Phenylobacterium zucineum HLK1: one gene and its partners. The protein of the gene in region 3 interacts with the protein of the main gene of each other region in a pairwise test. Links are inferred from orthologs where the notes say so. Each region holds a gene or a part of one and is shown on either strand. Other genes may lie near its edges. The genes, in order: mtgA, PHZ_RS01290 and PHZ_RS12885.

The links.
Region 1: the proteins of PHZ_RS12885 (region 3) and mtgA interact in binary tests that used the Escherichia coli proteins (3 or more experiments, as listed by UniProt). The link is inferred for Phenylobacterium zucineum HLK1 from one-to-one orthologs.
Region 2: the proteins of PHZ_RS12885 (region 3) and PHZ_RS01290 interact in binary tests that used the Escherichia coli proteins (3 or more experiments, as listed by UniProt). The link is inferred for Phenylobacterium zucineum HLK1 from one-to-one orthologs.

Annotation. Positions count from the first base shown.
Region 1 is NC_011144.1:262,452-265,382, forward strand. What follows is about bases 48-2,830. They hold mtgA (monofunctional biosynthetic peptidoglycan transglycosylase), read right to left. Parts: upstream 1,906-2,830; coding sequence 1,189-1,905; downstream 48-1,188. Other genes in these bases: PHZ_RS01465 (hypothetical protein), read left to right, coding at 48-210; PHZ_RS01470 (glycine zipper 2TM domain-containing protein), read left to right, coding at 406-795; PHZ_RS22955 (hypothetical protein), read left to right, coding at 1,009-1,167; PHZ_RS01480 (nitroreductase), read left to right, coding at 1,980-2,645; PHZ_RS01485 (WD40 repeat domain-containing protein), read right to left, coding at 2,642-2,830. Also shown: more of PHZ_RS01465, read left to right, coding at 1-47; more of PHZ_RS01485, read right to left, coding at 2,831-2,931. UniProt on the Escherichia coli protein: Peptidoglycan polymerase that catalyzes glycan chain elongation from lipid-linked precursors. May play a role in peptidoglycan assembly during cell division in collaboration with other cell division proteins.
Region 2 is NC_011144.1:231,975-235,027, forward strand. The notes cover bases 108-3,012. They hold PHZ_RS01290 (transglycosylase domain-containing protein), read right to left. Parts: upstream 2,602-3,012; coding sequence 613-2,601; downstream 108-612. Other genes in these bases: PHZ_RS01285 (M48 family metallopeptidase), read left to right, coding at 108-586; PHZ_RS01295 (CC_3452 family protein), read left to right, coding at 2,913-3,012. Outside these bases: more of PHZ_RS01285, read left to right, coding at 1-107; more of PHZ_RS01295, read left to right, coding at 3,013-3,053. UniProt on the Escherichia coli protein: Cell wall formation. Synthesis of cross-linked peptidoglycan from the lipid intermediates.
Region 3 is NC_011144.1:2,641,744-2,644,891, forward strand. Bases 149-3,148 are described here. They hold PHZ_RS12885 (peptidoglycan D,D-transpeptidase FtsI family protein), read right to left. Parts: upstream 2,522-3,148; coding sequence 776-2,521; downstream 149-775. Other genes in these bases: PHZ_RS12880 (UDP-N-acetylmuramoyl-L-alanyl-D-glutamate--2,6-diaminopimelate ligase), read right to left, coding at 149-779; ftsL (cell division protein FtsL), read right to left, coding at 2,518-2,958; rsmH (16S rRNA (cytosine(1402)-N(4))-methyltransferase RsmH), read right to left, coding at 2,955-3,148. Outside these bases: more of PHZ_RS12880, read right to left, coding at 1-148. UniProt on the Escherichia coli protein: Essential cell division protein that catalyzes cross-linking of the peptidoglycan cell wall at the division septum. Required for localization of FtsN.

The DNA of each region.
Region 1 (2,931 bases), 2.4 Mb from region 3 along the record:
CAGGCCGACAAGGCCGCCGAGCAGAAGGCCGACGCCGTCGAGGCCCAGGCCGAACGGGCCGCCGACGCGCTGGAGGCGCAGGCCGATGCGATGGACCGCGCCGGCGACGTCGCGGCGGCGGGCGCCCTGGAACGCAAGGCCGACGAGATCGAGGAGGCCGGCGACCGGGAGGCCGACGCCATCGAGCGCCAGGCCGGCAAGCAGAATTGACGAGCTTTCCCCGAACCGGGGAGAGAGTTGGCTAGCCTGAACGCCCCGCGGATCCCCGCCGCGGGGCGCTTTTTTTGCGCCCGGTTCTTCCGCGCCCCAGCGGCGGCCCGCCAGATGACCGGAACCTGAACGGCGGGGTTCAGGGGCGGTTCAAGCGGCCCCCTTTAGAACGGCTCCAACACAAGGAGCAGACCCATGAAGATGCAAGGAAAGTCGAAGGTCGCCGTCGCCGCCCTGGTCGCGGGCTCGATCGCCCTGCCGGCCGGCGCGGCCGCCGCGGGCGAGAAGACCGAACGGGCCATCATCGGGGCGCTGATCGGCGGCGTCGCCGGCGCGGCCATCTCGAAGGACGACACCACCGGCGCCCTGGTGGGCGCGGCGGCCGGCGCGGCCCTGGGCGCGGCCACGGCCAAGGACAAGAAGCACCGCTACTCGTACCGGACCAGCCAGCCCTACGCCCGCGACGCGCGCTACTCGAACTACGGCCGCTACGACCGGGCCGGCCGCTATGACCGCTACGACCGGTACGGCCGCTACGACACCCGCTACGGCGGCGGCTACGCCCCCTACGGCTACTATCGCTAAAGGCTCCGGATGCGGGCCGGGGCGCGCGGAAATCGCCGCGCGCCCCGGCCTTATCGGCGATCACCAATACTCGCGCTCTTCGGGAAATTCGCCTCTCAGGCAAGTAACCCTAACGAGTGGAGCTGAAGATTCGCGTCGCAAGCGAGTTCTGTGCTAGTGGACCCATGGCCGCGCTTGGGCGGCCGGCGCGTGACAGCCTCCGGGTCGCTGCGAATGCAGAAGTTCGTCATCCAGCAGAACATCCAGCACTTCGAGGATCTGCTGGAGACCGCCGTGGCCCCCGAGGACCGGCAGCGGCTCGAATCCCTGCTGGCCGAGGAACGCGCCAAGCTGCGCGCCCTCGACGACGGCGAGGATCCGGGCGCCGCGTAGGCGCGGCCGCCTAGAGCCGCGTCAATCCAGGACGCAGTGCGCCAGGCCCTGGCTGCGCACGGCCCCGGCGTTGCGGCGGATGCTGCCCGAGCGCCGCTTCACGTAAGGCCCCGGCTTGGCCGCCCGCCAGGACAGCGGCTTGGGCAGGATGGCCGCCATGCGCGCCGCCTGCGCCGAGGTGAGCCTGGCGGCGGGCACGCCGAAGTTCCGCTGCGCCGCGGCCTCCGCGCCGTAGACCCCGGGCCCCCATTCGATGGAGTTCAGATAGACCTCCATGATCCGCCGCTTGCCCCAGCCGGTCTCGATCAGGACCGTGAACCAGGCCTCCAGCCCCTTTCGCACCCAGTCGCGCTTCGGCCACAGGAACACGTTCTTGGCGGTCTGCTGGCTGATGGTCGAGCCGCCGCGAATCCTGCCGCCGCGCTCGTTGGCGGCCATGGCCTTGCGGATGGCCTCGACGTCGAAGCCCATGTGCTCGCAGTAGCGGGCGTCCTCGGCGGCGATCACCGCCCGCACCAGGTGCGGCGAGATCTGGTCCAGCGGGACCCAGTCGCGCTCGAATCCGCGGCCCTCGAACACCCGCTGGACCATCAGGAAGGTGATCGGCGGCGGCACGAAGCGGTAGACGGCCACGGTCAGCACCGGGCCGATCCAGAACACCACCAGCCCCGCGGCCAGGAGCCAGGTCAGCACCTTCCGGACTGCGCCGCCCCCGCGGCCCTTCGCGCGCCTCGCCACGTCCCTTGCCTTGACCTTGCGACCGGATGCTACTCCCCGGCCCCTAGAGGGTGCGAAAACAGGGTTGCCGCAAGATGAACGTCTCCGAGGCCGTGGCGCAACGCATGTCGGTGCGGGCCTTCAAGCCCGATCCCGTGCCGGCCGAGGTCGTGCGCGACATCCTGGAGCGGGCGGCCAAGGCGCCCTCGGGCGGCAACCTGCAGCCCTGGCGGGTCTATGCGCTGGCCGGCGCGCCGCTGGAGGCGCTGAAGGCTCAGGTGGCCGCCAACCCGTTCGGCGAGGAGCCCGAGTACGACGTCTATCCGCCGAACCTGTGGGACCCGTTCCGCACCCGCCGCTTCCAGAACGGCGAGGACCTCTACGCCACGATCGGCATCCCGCGCGAGGACAAGCCCGCGCGCCTGCGCCAGCTGGCCAGGAACGGCACGTTTTTCGGCGCGCCCGTAGGCCTCTTCTTCTGCCTGGACCGCAAGCTGGGCCCGCCGCAGTGGGCCGACGTCGGCATGTACATGCAGACCGTGATGCTGCTCGCGATCGAGCGCGGGCTCGACACCTGCGCCCAGGAGTACTGGGCCCGCTATCCGAAGACGGTGGCCGAGGCCCTGAAGCTGCCCGAGGACCACATGCTGTTCTCAGGGATGGCCCTGGGCCGCCGGGACCCGGACGCGCCGATCAACACCCTGAAGGCGGCCCGCGACCCCTTCGAGGCCTGGGGCGAGCTGATCGGGTTCGAGGGCTAGGCCACCTCGGCGACGCCGGCGTTCCCGTCCTCGTCGCCCCAGGCGACGCGCCTGGCGTCGGGGGTGATGGCCAGGGCGGTGATCGGCGAGCCCTTCTCGGCCTTCAGCGGGACGATCCGCTCGCCGGTGAGGTCGCAGGCCCAGACCCGGCCGTCGTCGAGCCCCGCCGCCAGCCAGCTGGTGGCCGGCGCGGTCGCCACCTTCGCCACGGTCGCAGCCTCGTCGTAGCCGACCTCGGCGGCCTGCTTGCCCATCGGCCCGGTCGCGCCGGCGAACGGCCAGACGA
Region 2 (3,053 bases), 2.4 Mb from region 3 along the record:
GCGCCTGGCCGAGGCCGCCGCCTTCGCCAACGACCGCGCCGCCTGGATCGCCGAACGCCTGGCCGAGCTGCCGGCCACGGCGCCCGTCGGGCCGGGCCTGGAGCTGGAGGTGTTCGGCGAGGCGGTGCGGCTGGAGGCCGGGACCGGCCGCGCCCGCTGGCTCGCCCCGGAGGACGGCTCCACGCCGCGCATCGTCGCCATGGGCGAGGGCGAGGGTTACGCCCGGGCGGTGATCCTGGTGCTGCGCCGCCGGGCCCTGGAGGTGCTGACCGAGCGCACCGCCTGGCACTGCGGCCGCCTGGGCGTGGCGGTCCCCAAGGTGACGGTCACCGACACCCGCTCGCGCTGGGGCTCGTGCCGGCCCGCGGTGGGCCGGCTGCCGGCCTCGATCCGCTATTCCTGGCGCCTGGCGCTCGCCCCCTTCGAGGTGGCCGACTACGTGGCCGCCCACGAGAGCGCGCACCTGCTGGAGCTGAACCACGGCCCCCGCTTCTGGGCCCATGTGCGGGGCCTGGTGGGCGACGAGCGCCGCCACCGCGAGTGGCTCCGCGCCGAAGGCGCCCGGCTCCACGCCTTCGGGCGGTGACGGACGCGTCCTAGAACAGCGGCTCCCTAGAACAGCGGTTCCTCGCGGGCGCGGCGGGGCGGGGCCGGCTCGTCGAACTCGGACGGCGGGGTCTCGTCGCGGCGGCCGCCGAAGAAGTCGGTGACCCCGTCGATCAGGTCGCCGATGGGGTCCGGCTCGGGCGGCGGCGGCAGGTCGCTGCCGGGGATCGGCTGGACCGCCAGGCGCGGCAGGGCCGCGGTCATGAAGTCCTTCCAGATGCCCGCGGGCGCGCCGCCGCCGGTCACCCGGCGCATCGGGGTGTTGTTGTCCTTGCCGACCCAGACCGCGGTGACGAAGCCGCCCGTGTAGCCGACGAACCAGGCGTCGCGGTAGTCGCTGGTGGTGCCGGTCTTGCCGGCGATGTCGTAGCCGGGGACGTTGGCCCTGGCGCCCGTGCCCTGCAGGATCACCTGGCGCATCATCTGGTTCATGTAGGCGAGCGCCGGCTGGCCGATCACCGCCTGGCGCGGCGCCTGGTCGACGCTGTGGTCGTAGAGCACCCGGCCGCTGGAGGTGCGGATGCGCTCGATCCCGTAGCCGCGGGCCAGGAAGCCGCCGTTGGCGAAGGGGGCGAAGGCCTGGGCCATCTCCAGCGGGCTGACCTCGACCGCGCCCAGCGCCATCGAGGGGTCGAGCTGGATGTTCGAGGTGATGCCGAGCCGGCGGGCGGTGGCCGCGACGTTGGAGGTGCCGACCTCGTTGGCCAGGCGCGCGGCGACGGTGTTGATGGACTCCTGCAGGGCGGTCTGCAGCGTCATCGGGCCGAGGTAGCGCTGGGTGTAGTTGCGCGGCTCCCAGTTGCCGATCTTGATCGGCTCGTCGACGACCGGGGTGTTCGGCGTGCGGCCCGCCTCGACGGCGGTCAGGTAGACGAACGGCTTGAACGCCGAGCCGGCCTGGCGGCGGGCCATGGTGGCGCGGTCGAACTGGGTCTGCAGGTAGTTGGTCCCGCCGACGTAGGCGCGCACGCGGCCCTCGCCGTCGATCGAGACGAGGGCGCCCTGCTCGACGCCCTGGTCCTTGGCCGCCTCGACGCCCCGCTTGAGCGCCTGCTCGGCGGCGGCCTGCAGCGGCAGGTCGAGGGTGGTCTCCACGACGAGGTCCTCGGTGGGCTCGCCCACCAGGCTGCGGACCTGGTCGTCCACCCAGTCGGTGAAGTACTGCGCCCGCTGGTTGGCCAGCACGGGATTGACCCGCACCTTGGTGCGGATGGCGGCCTCGCGTTCCTGGGGCGTGATGAAGTCCGCCTCGACCATCTTGTCGAGCACGACGGTGGCGCGGCGGGCGGCGCGCTCGGTGGCCGAGACCGGCGAGTAGCGCGAGGGGCCCTTCATCATCCCGGCCAGCAGGGCGGATTCGCCCAGGGTCAGCTTCTCGGCCGGCTTGCCGAAGTAGCGCTGGGAGGCGGCCTCGATGCCGTAGGCGCCGGCGCCGAAGTAGACCCGGTTCAGGTAGAGCTCGAGGATCTGCTTCTTCGAGAAGCGGGCCTCCAGCCAGACCGCCAGGATCAGCTCCTGGGCCTTGCGCCGGTAGTTCTGCGACGGCGTCAGGAAGAGGTTGCGGGCGAGCTGCTGGGTGATGGTCGAGCCGCCGCGCAGGGGGCCGCTCTCGCGGCGCATGTTGTAGAGCTGGCTGCGGACGATGCCCCAGGGGTTGAAGCCGAAGTGCCAATAGTACCAGCGGTCCTCGATGGCGATGAACGCCTCGGGCACGTGCTCGGGCAGGCGGTCGAGGTCCACCGGCGGGGCGTACTGGCTGCCGCGCACGGCGACGAGCGCGCCCGAGCGGTCGAGGTACGACACCGACGGCTGGCGCTTGACGTCGTAGAGGGTCGAGGTGTCGGGCAGGTCGACGGCGAAGACGGCGAAGAACGCCACCAGGAAGATCAGCCCCCAGACGCCCAGCACCAGGGTCCAGTAGATCAGCGCCTGCAGGGGCGAGCGTTTTCCGCGCGGCGGCCGGGGCGCCCGACCGCCCCCTCCGGCATTGGCCATTTCTTGCGTCGTCCTAACCGATTGCGGCCGCCCCAGCCCCGGCGGGCGAGCCATAACCCAGCGGCACGGAACGCCCAACAAGGTTTATGGGACATGAACGCCGCAGGCGCCCGCAGCGGCCCAGCTCTGCATTCCCGCATAGCGGCGTTGCGCAAATAGCGGTTGCGCGAGCGATCTTAACACCGTTATCTTTACGATGCTCAGTTCGTCGTGGGCCGTCGGGGGGGATACCGGCGGCCGACCCACGCGGCGGAAGGGGCCGGCGCCACGAGCAGGGCGCCGCATCTCCCCGAAACGCTGGAGGGCTCTCGATGAAGCTCCGTACGACCCTGGCCGCCTGCGCGGCCCTCACCACCCTCGCGGCCGGCTCGGCCTTCGCCGCCGAAGCCGTGACCGCCAAGCTGCAGGCCCCGGTGGCCGAGAAGACCAAGTTCATCGCCGGCGGCGCCATG
Region 3 (3,148 bases):
CCGGTCTCGCCAACCGGCATCACCCACTGGCCGGCGATCACGGCGGCGGCGGCGAAGGCCGGGAAGGCGTCGGAGTCGGCGTTCAGCACCGCCGTGCCGCCGCGCGGCAGCAGGGTCTCGAACAGGCGAAGCTTGGCGGCCCGGTAGGCCTCCATCGTGCCGTGGTAGTCGAGGTGGTCCTGGGTCAGGTTCAGGAAGCCGGCGGCGGTCAGCTTCACCCCGTCCAGCCGGCGCTGGTCCACCCCGTGCGAGGAGGCTTCCATCGCGAAGTGGCTGACGCCCATGCCGGCGATCCTCGCCAGCATCTCGGCGACGTCGGCGGCGTCGGGCGTGGTGAGGCCGGGGGGCGTGAGCTGCTCGTGCGTCCCGTCGGGCCGCGAGACGGTGACGCCCAGGGTGCCCATGCTGGCCGAGGTGCGGCCGGCGCGGGCGAACATCTGGCGGCAGAAGTTGGCCACCGAGGTCTTGCCGTTGGTGCCGGTGACGGCGACGCAGACCTGCGGCTGGCGTCCCCAGAACTCGGCCGCGGCCAGGGCGTAGGCTCGGCGGGGGTCCTTGGCCACGATGGTCGGGACGGGCAGGCCGAGGTCGCGGTCGGCGATCACCGCGGCGGCGCCGGCCTGGATCGCGGCGGCGGCGAAGCTGGCGCCGTCCACCTTCGTGCCCGGCAGGGCGGCGAACAGCGTGCCGGCCCGCACCTTGCGGCTGTCGGCGGTGACGCCGGTGATCTCGGGATCCGCCGGCAGGCCGCGCTTCACGATGGCCGAGAGGCGCTTCACTGGCCCTCCCCCATCGGCGCGGCGCCCGCGGGCGCGATCTCGGCGAGCTCGGGCTGGCGCTCGACGCCCAGGAACGGGGCGATGCGCTCGATGACCCGGCCGGCGGCCGGCGCGGCCACCCAGCCGCCGGTGGCGTAGCCGGCGCTGCGGGCGGTGCCGTGCGGCTCGTCCAGCAGGATCAGCACGAAGTAGCGCTTGGCCTCGGCCGGGCCGCTGGTGGGGAACACGGCGGCGAACGAGGAGACCTGACGCTCGTGGTTGTAGGCGCGGATCGCAGGATCGTACTTCTCGCCGGTGCCGGTCTTGCCGCCCACCGACAGGCCCGGGATGTTGGCCGACCGGCCGCTGCCCGCCTCGCCCGCCACGTTGGCGCGCATGATCGACAGCATCTGCAGGGACGTGCGCTCGGACATCACCCGGGGACCGTCGACTGCCGCACCGGGTTCCAGCTTGCGGATGGTCAGCGGCACGAGGCGCCCGCCGTTCAGGATCGCGCCCATGGCCCGGGCGAGCGCCAGCGGGCTGACGTTGATGCCGTGGCCGAAGGAGGTGGAGGCCACCGCGTCCTCGTCCCACTTGCGCGGGGTCAGGGGCCGCGCGGACTCGATCAGCTCCACCGGCGCGGGCTTGGTCAGCCCCAGGCCGTCGAAGTAACGGCCCATGCGCTCGGGGCCGATGCCCACGGCCAGCTTGGCGGTGCCGATGTTGGACGAGTGCTGGAACACCTCGACCAGGGTCAGGACCTTCCGGGCGGCGTGGTAGTCGTGGATCGTCCGGTAGCCCAGCTTGAAGGGCTCGCGCGCGTCGAAGGTCGTGTTCGGAGTGGCGACGCCGGCGTCGAGGCCGATGGCGACGGTGAACGCCTTGAACGTCGAGCCCATCTCGAAGACCGAGGCGGCCGCGCGGTTGGTGCGCACGTAGTCGGTGGCCTGGCCGGGCTTGTTCGGGTCGAAGGTCGGCCAGCTGGCCATCCCCAGGATCTCGCCGGTGTGCACGTCGGTGACGAGGCCCACCGCGCCCTTCGGGGTGAACTCGTGGACGGCCTTCCACAGCTCGTCCTCCAGCGCGCCCTGGACGCGCAGGTCGATGGACAGGGGGACCTGGCCGCCGGCCGCGGCGCGGATCTCCTCGTTCAGCGCGGCCTCGGCGCCCGACAGGCCCTCGCCCCCGGTGTCTGAGAAGCCGATGACGTGGGCGGCGCTCGCGCCCAGCGGATAGACGCGGCGCTGCTCGGGCTCGAAGCTGACGCCGGGCAGGCCCAGGGCGTGGACGCGATTGCGTTCGGCGGGCGTCAGGGCGCCCATCACGAACAGGCGGCGCTGGCCGCGCAGGGCGCGTTCGAGGCGCGCCCTGTCGAGGCCCGGCAGGGCGGCCAGGAGCTGGCGGCGGGTCTCCTCGGTCTCCCAGATCTCGCGCGGATCGATGTAGAGGCCGTAGTGCAGCAGGTCGGCCGCCAGCAGCATGCCGTTGCGGTCGACGAGATCGGCGCGGGAGACTCCGGCCGGCGCGATGCGGCCGCCGCCCCGGGCGTCCGAGAAGAGCGCCGCGCGCGTAGCGCCCACCGACAGCCAGACGAAGCCCAGCACGAACAGCACCAGCACGAAGAAGATGCGCAGGCGCGTGTCGTCCTCGGCGCGGCCCGAGGCGCGAGCCCGCTCGAAGGCGTGCTCGAGACCCCAGATGCGCTCCTTGAACCAGCGCGAGACGGCCGAGCCGCCGAAGGCCTGCTGGCCCAGGCTCATCGCCCGGCCTCGGCGATCCGGAGGCTGCGGCCTTCCGGCGGCGGGGGCGGCGGCACGCCGGGGGTGGCGTCGCTCTCGTTCACCATGGCGGCCACGGCGGACGGGGCCTTGTCCTTCTTCGGCGGGCCGGCGCGGGCGATGTCCATGAGCTGCTCGACCGTCGCCTCACGGCTGACGGTGACCGGCTCCATGTTCAGGTATTCGACGGACAGGCGCTCGATGCGGCCGGGCTGCTCCAGGTGCGCGACCTCGGCCTGCAGCAGGCGGATGCGGGCCTTCTCGGCCTTGATCTGGCGTTCGATCTTGGCGATCTCGGCGCGTTCGTCCCCGGCCATGGTCTTGGCCAGGTAGACCCCCAGGATCACCACCACCAGCAGGCCGACGCCGACCAGGTCCACCAGCCGGAAACCGCGAATGCGGCGGTTCAGCAGGTTCATGCCGCATCCCTCCAGACCGGCGCGTCGGTGCGCACGGCCGCCCTCAGCTTCGCCGAGCGGGCTCGGGGGTTTGCCGCCACCTCCGTCTCGGACGGCCCGCGGGCGCCGTTGAACAAGAGCTGGAAGCTGGGCGCCGGGCCTTGGCGGACCGGGGGCGCGTGGCGCGATCCCGCCGGCGTTCTACCCGCTC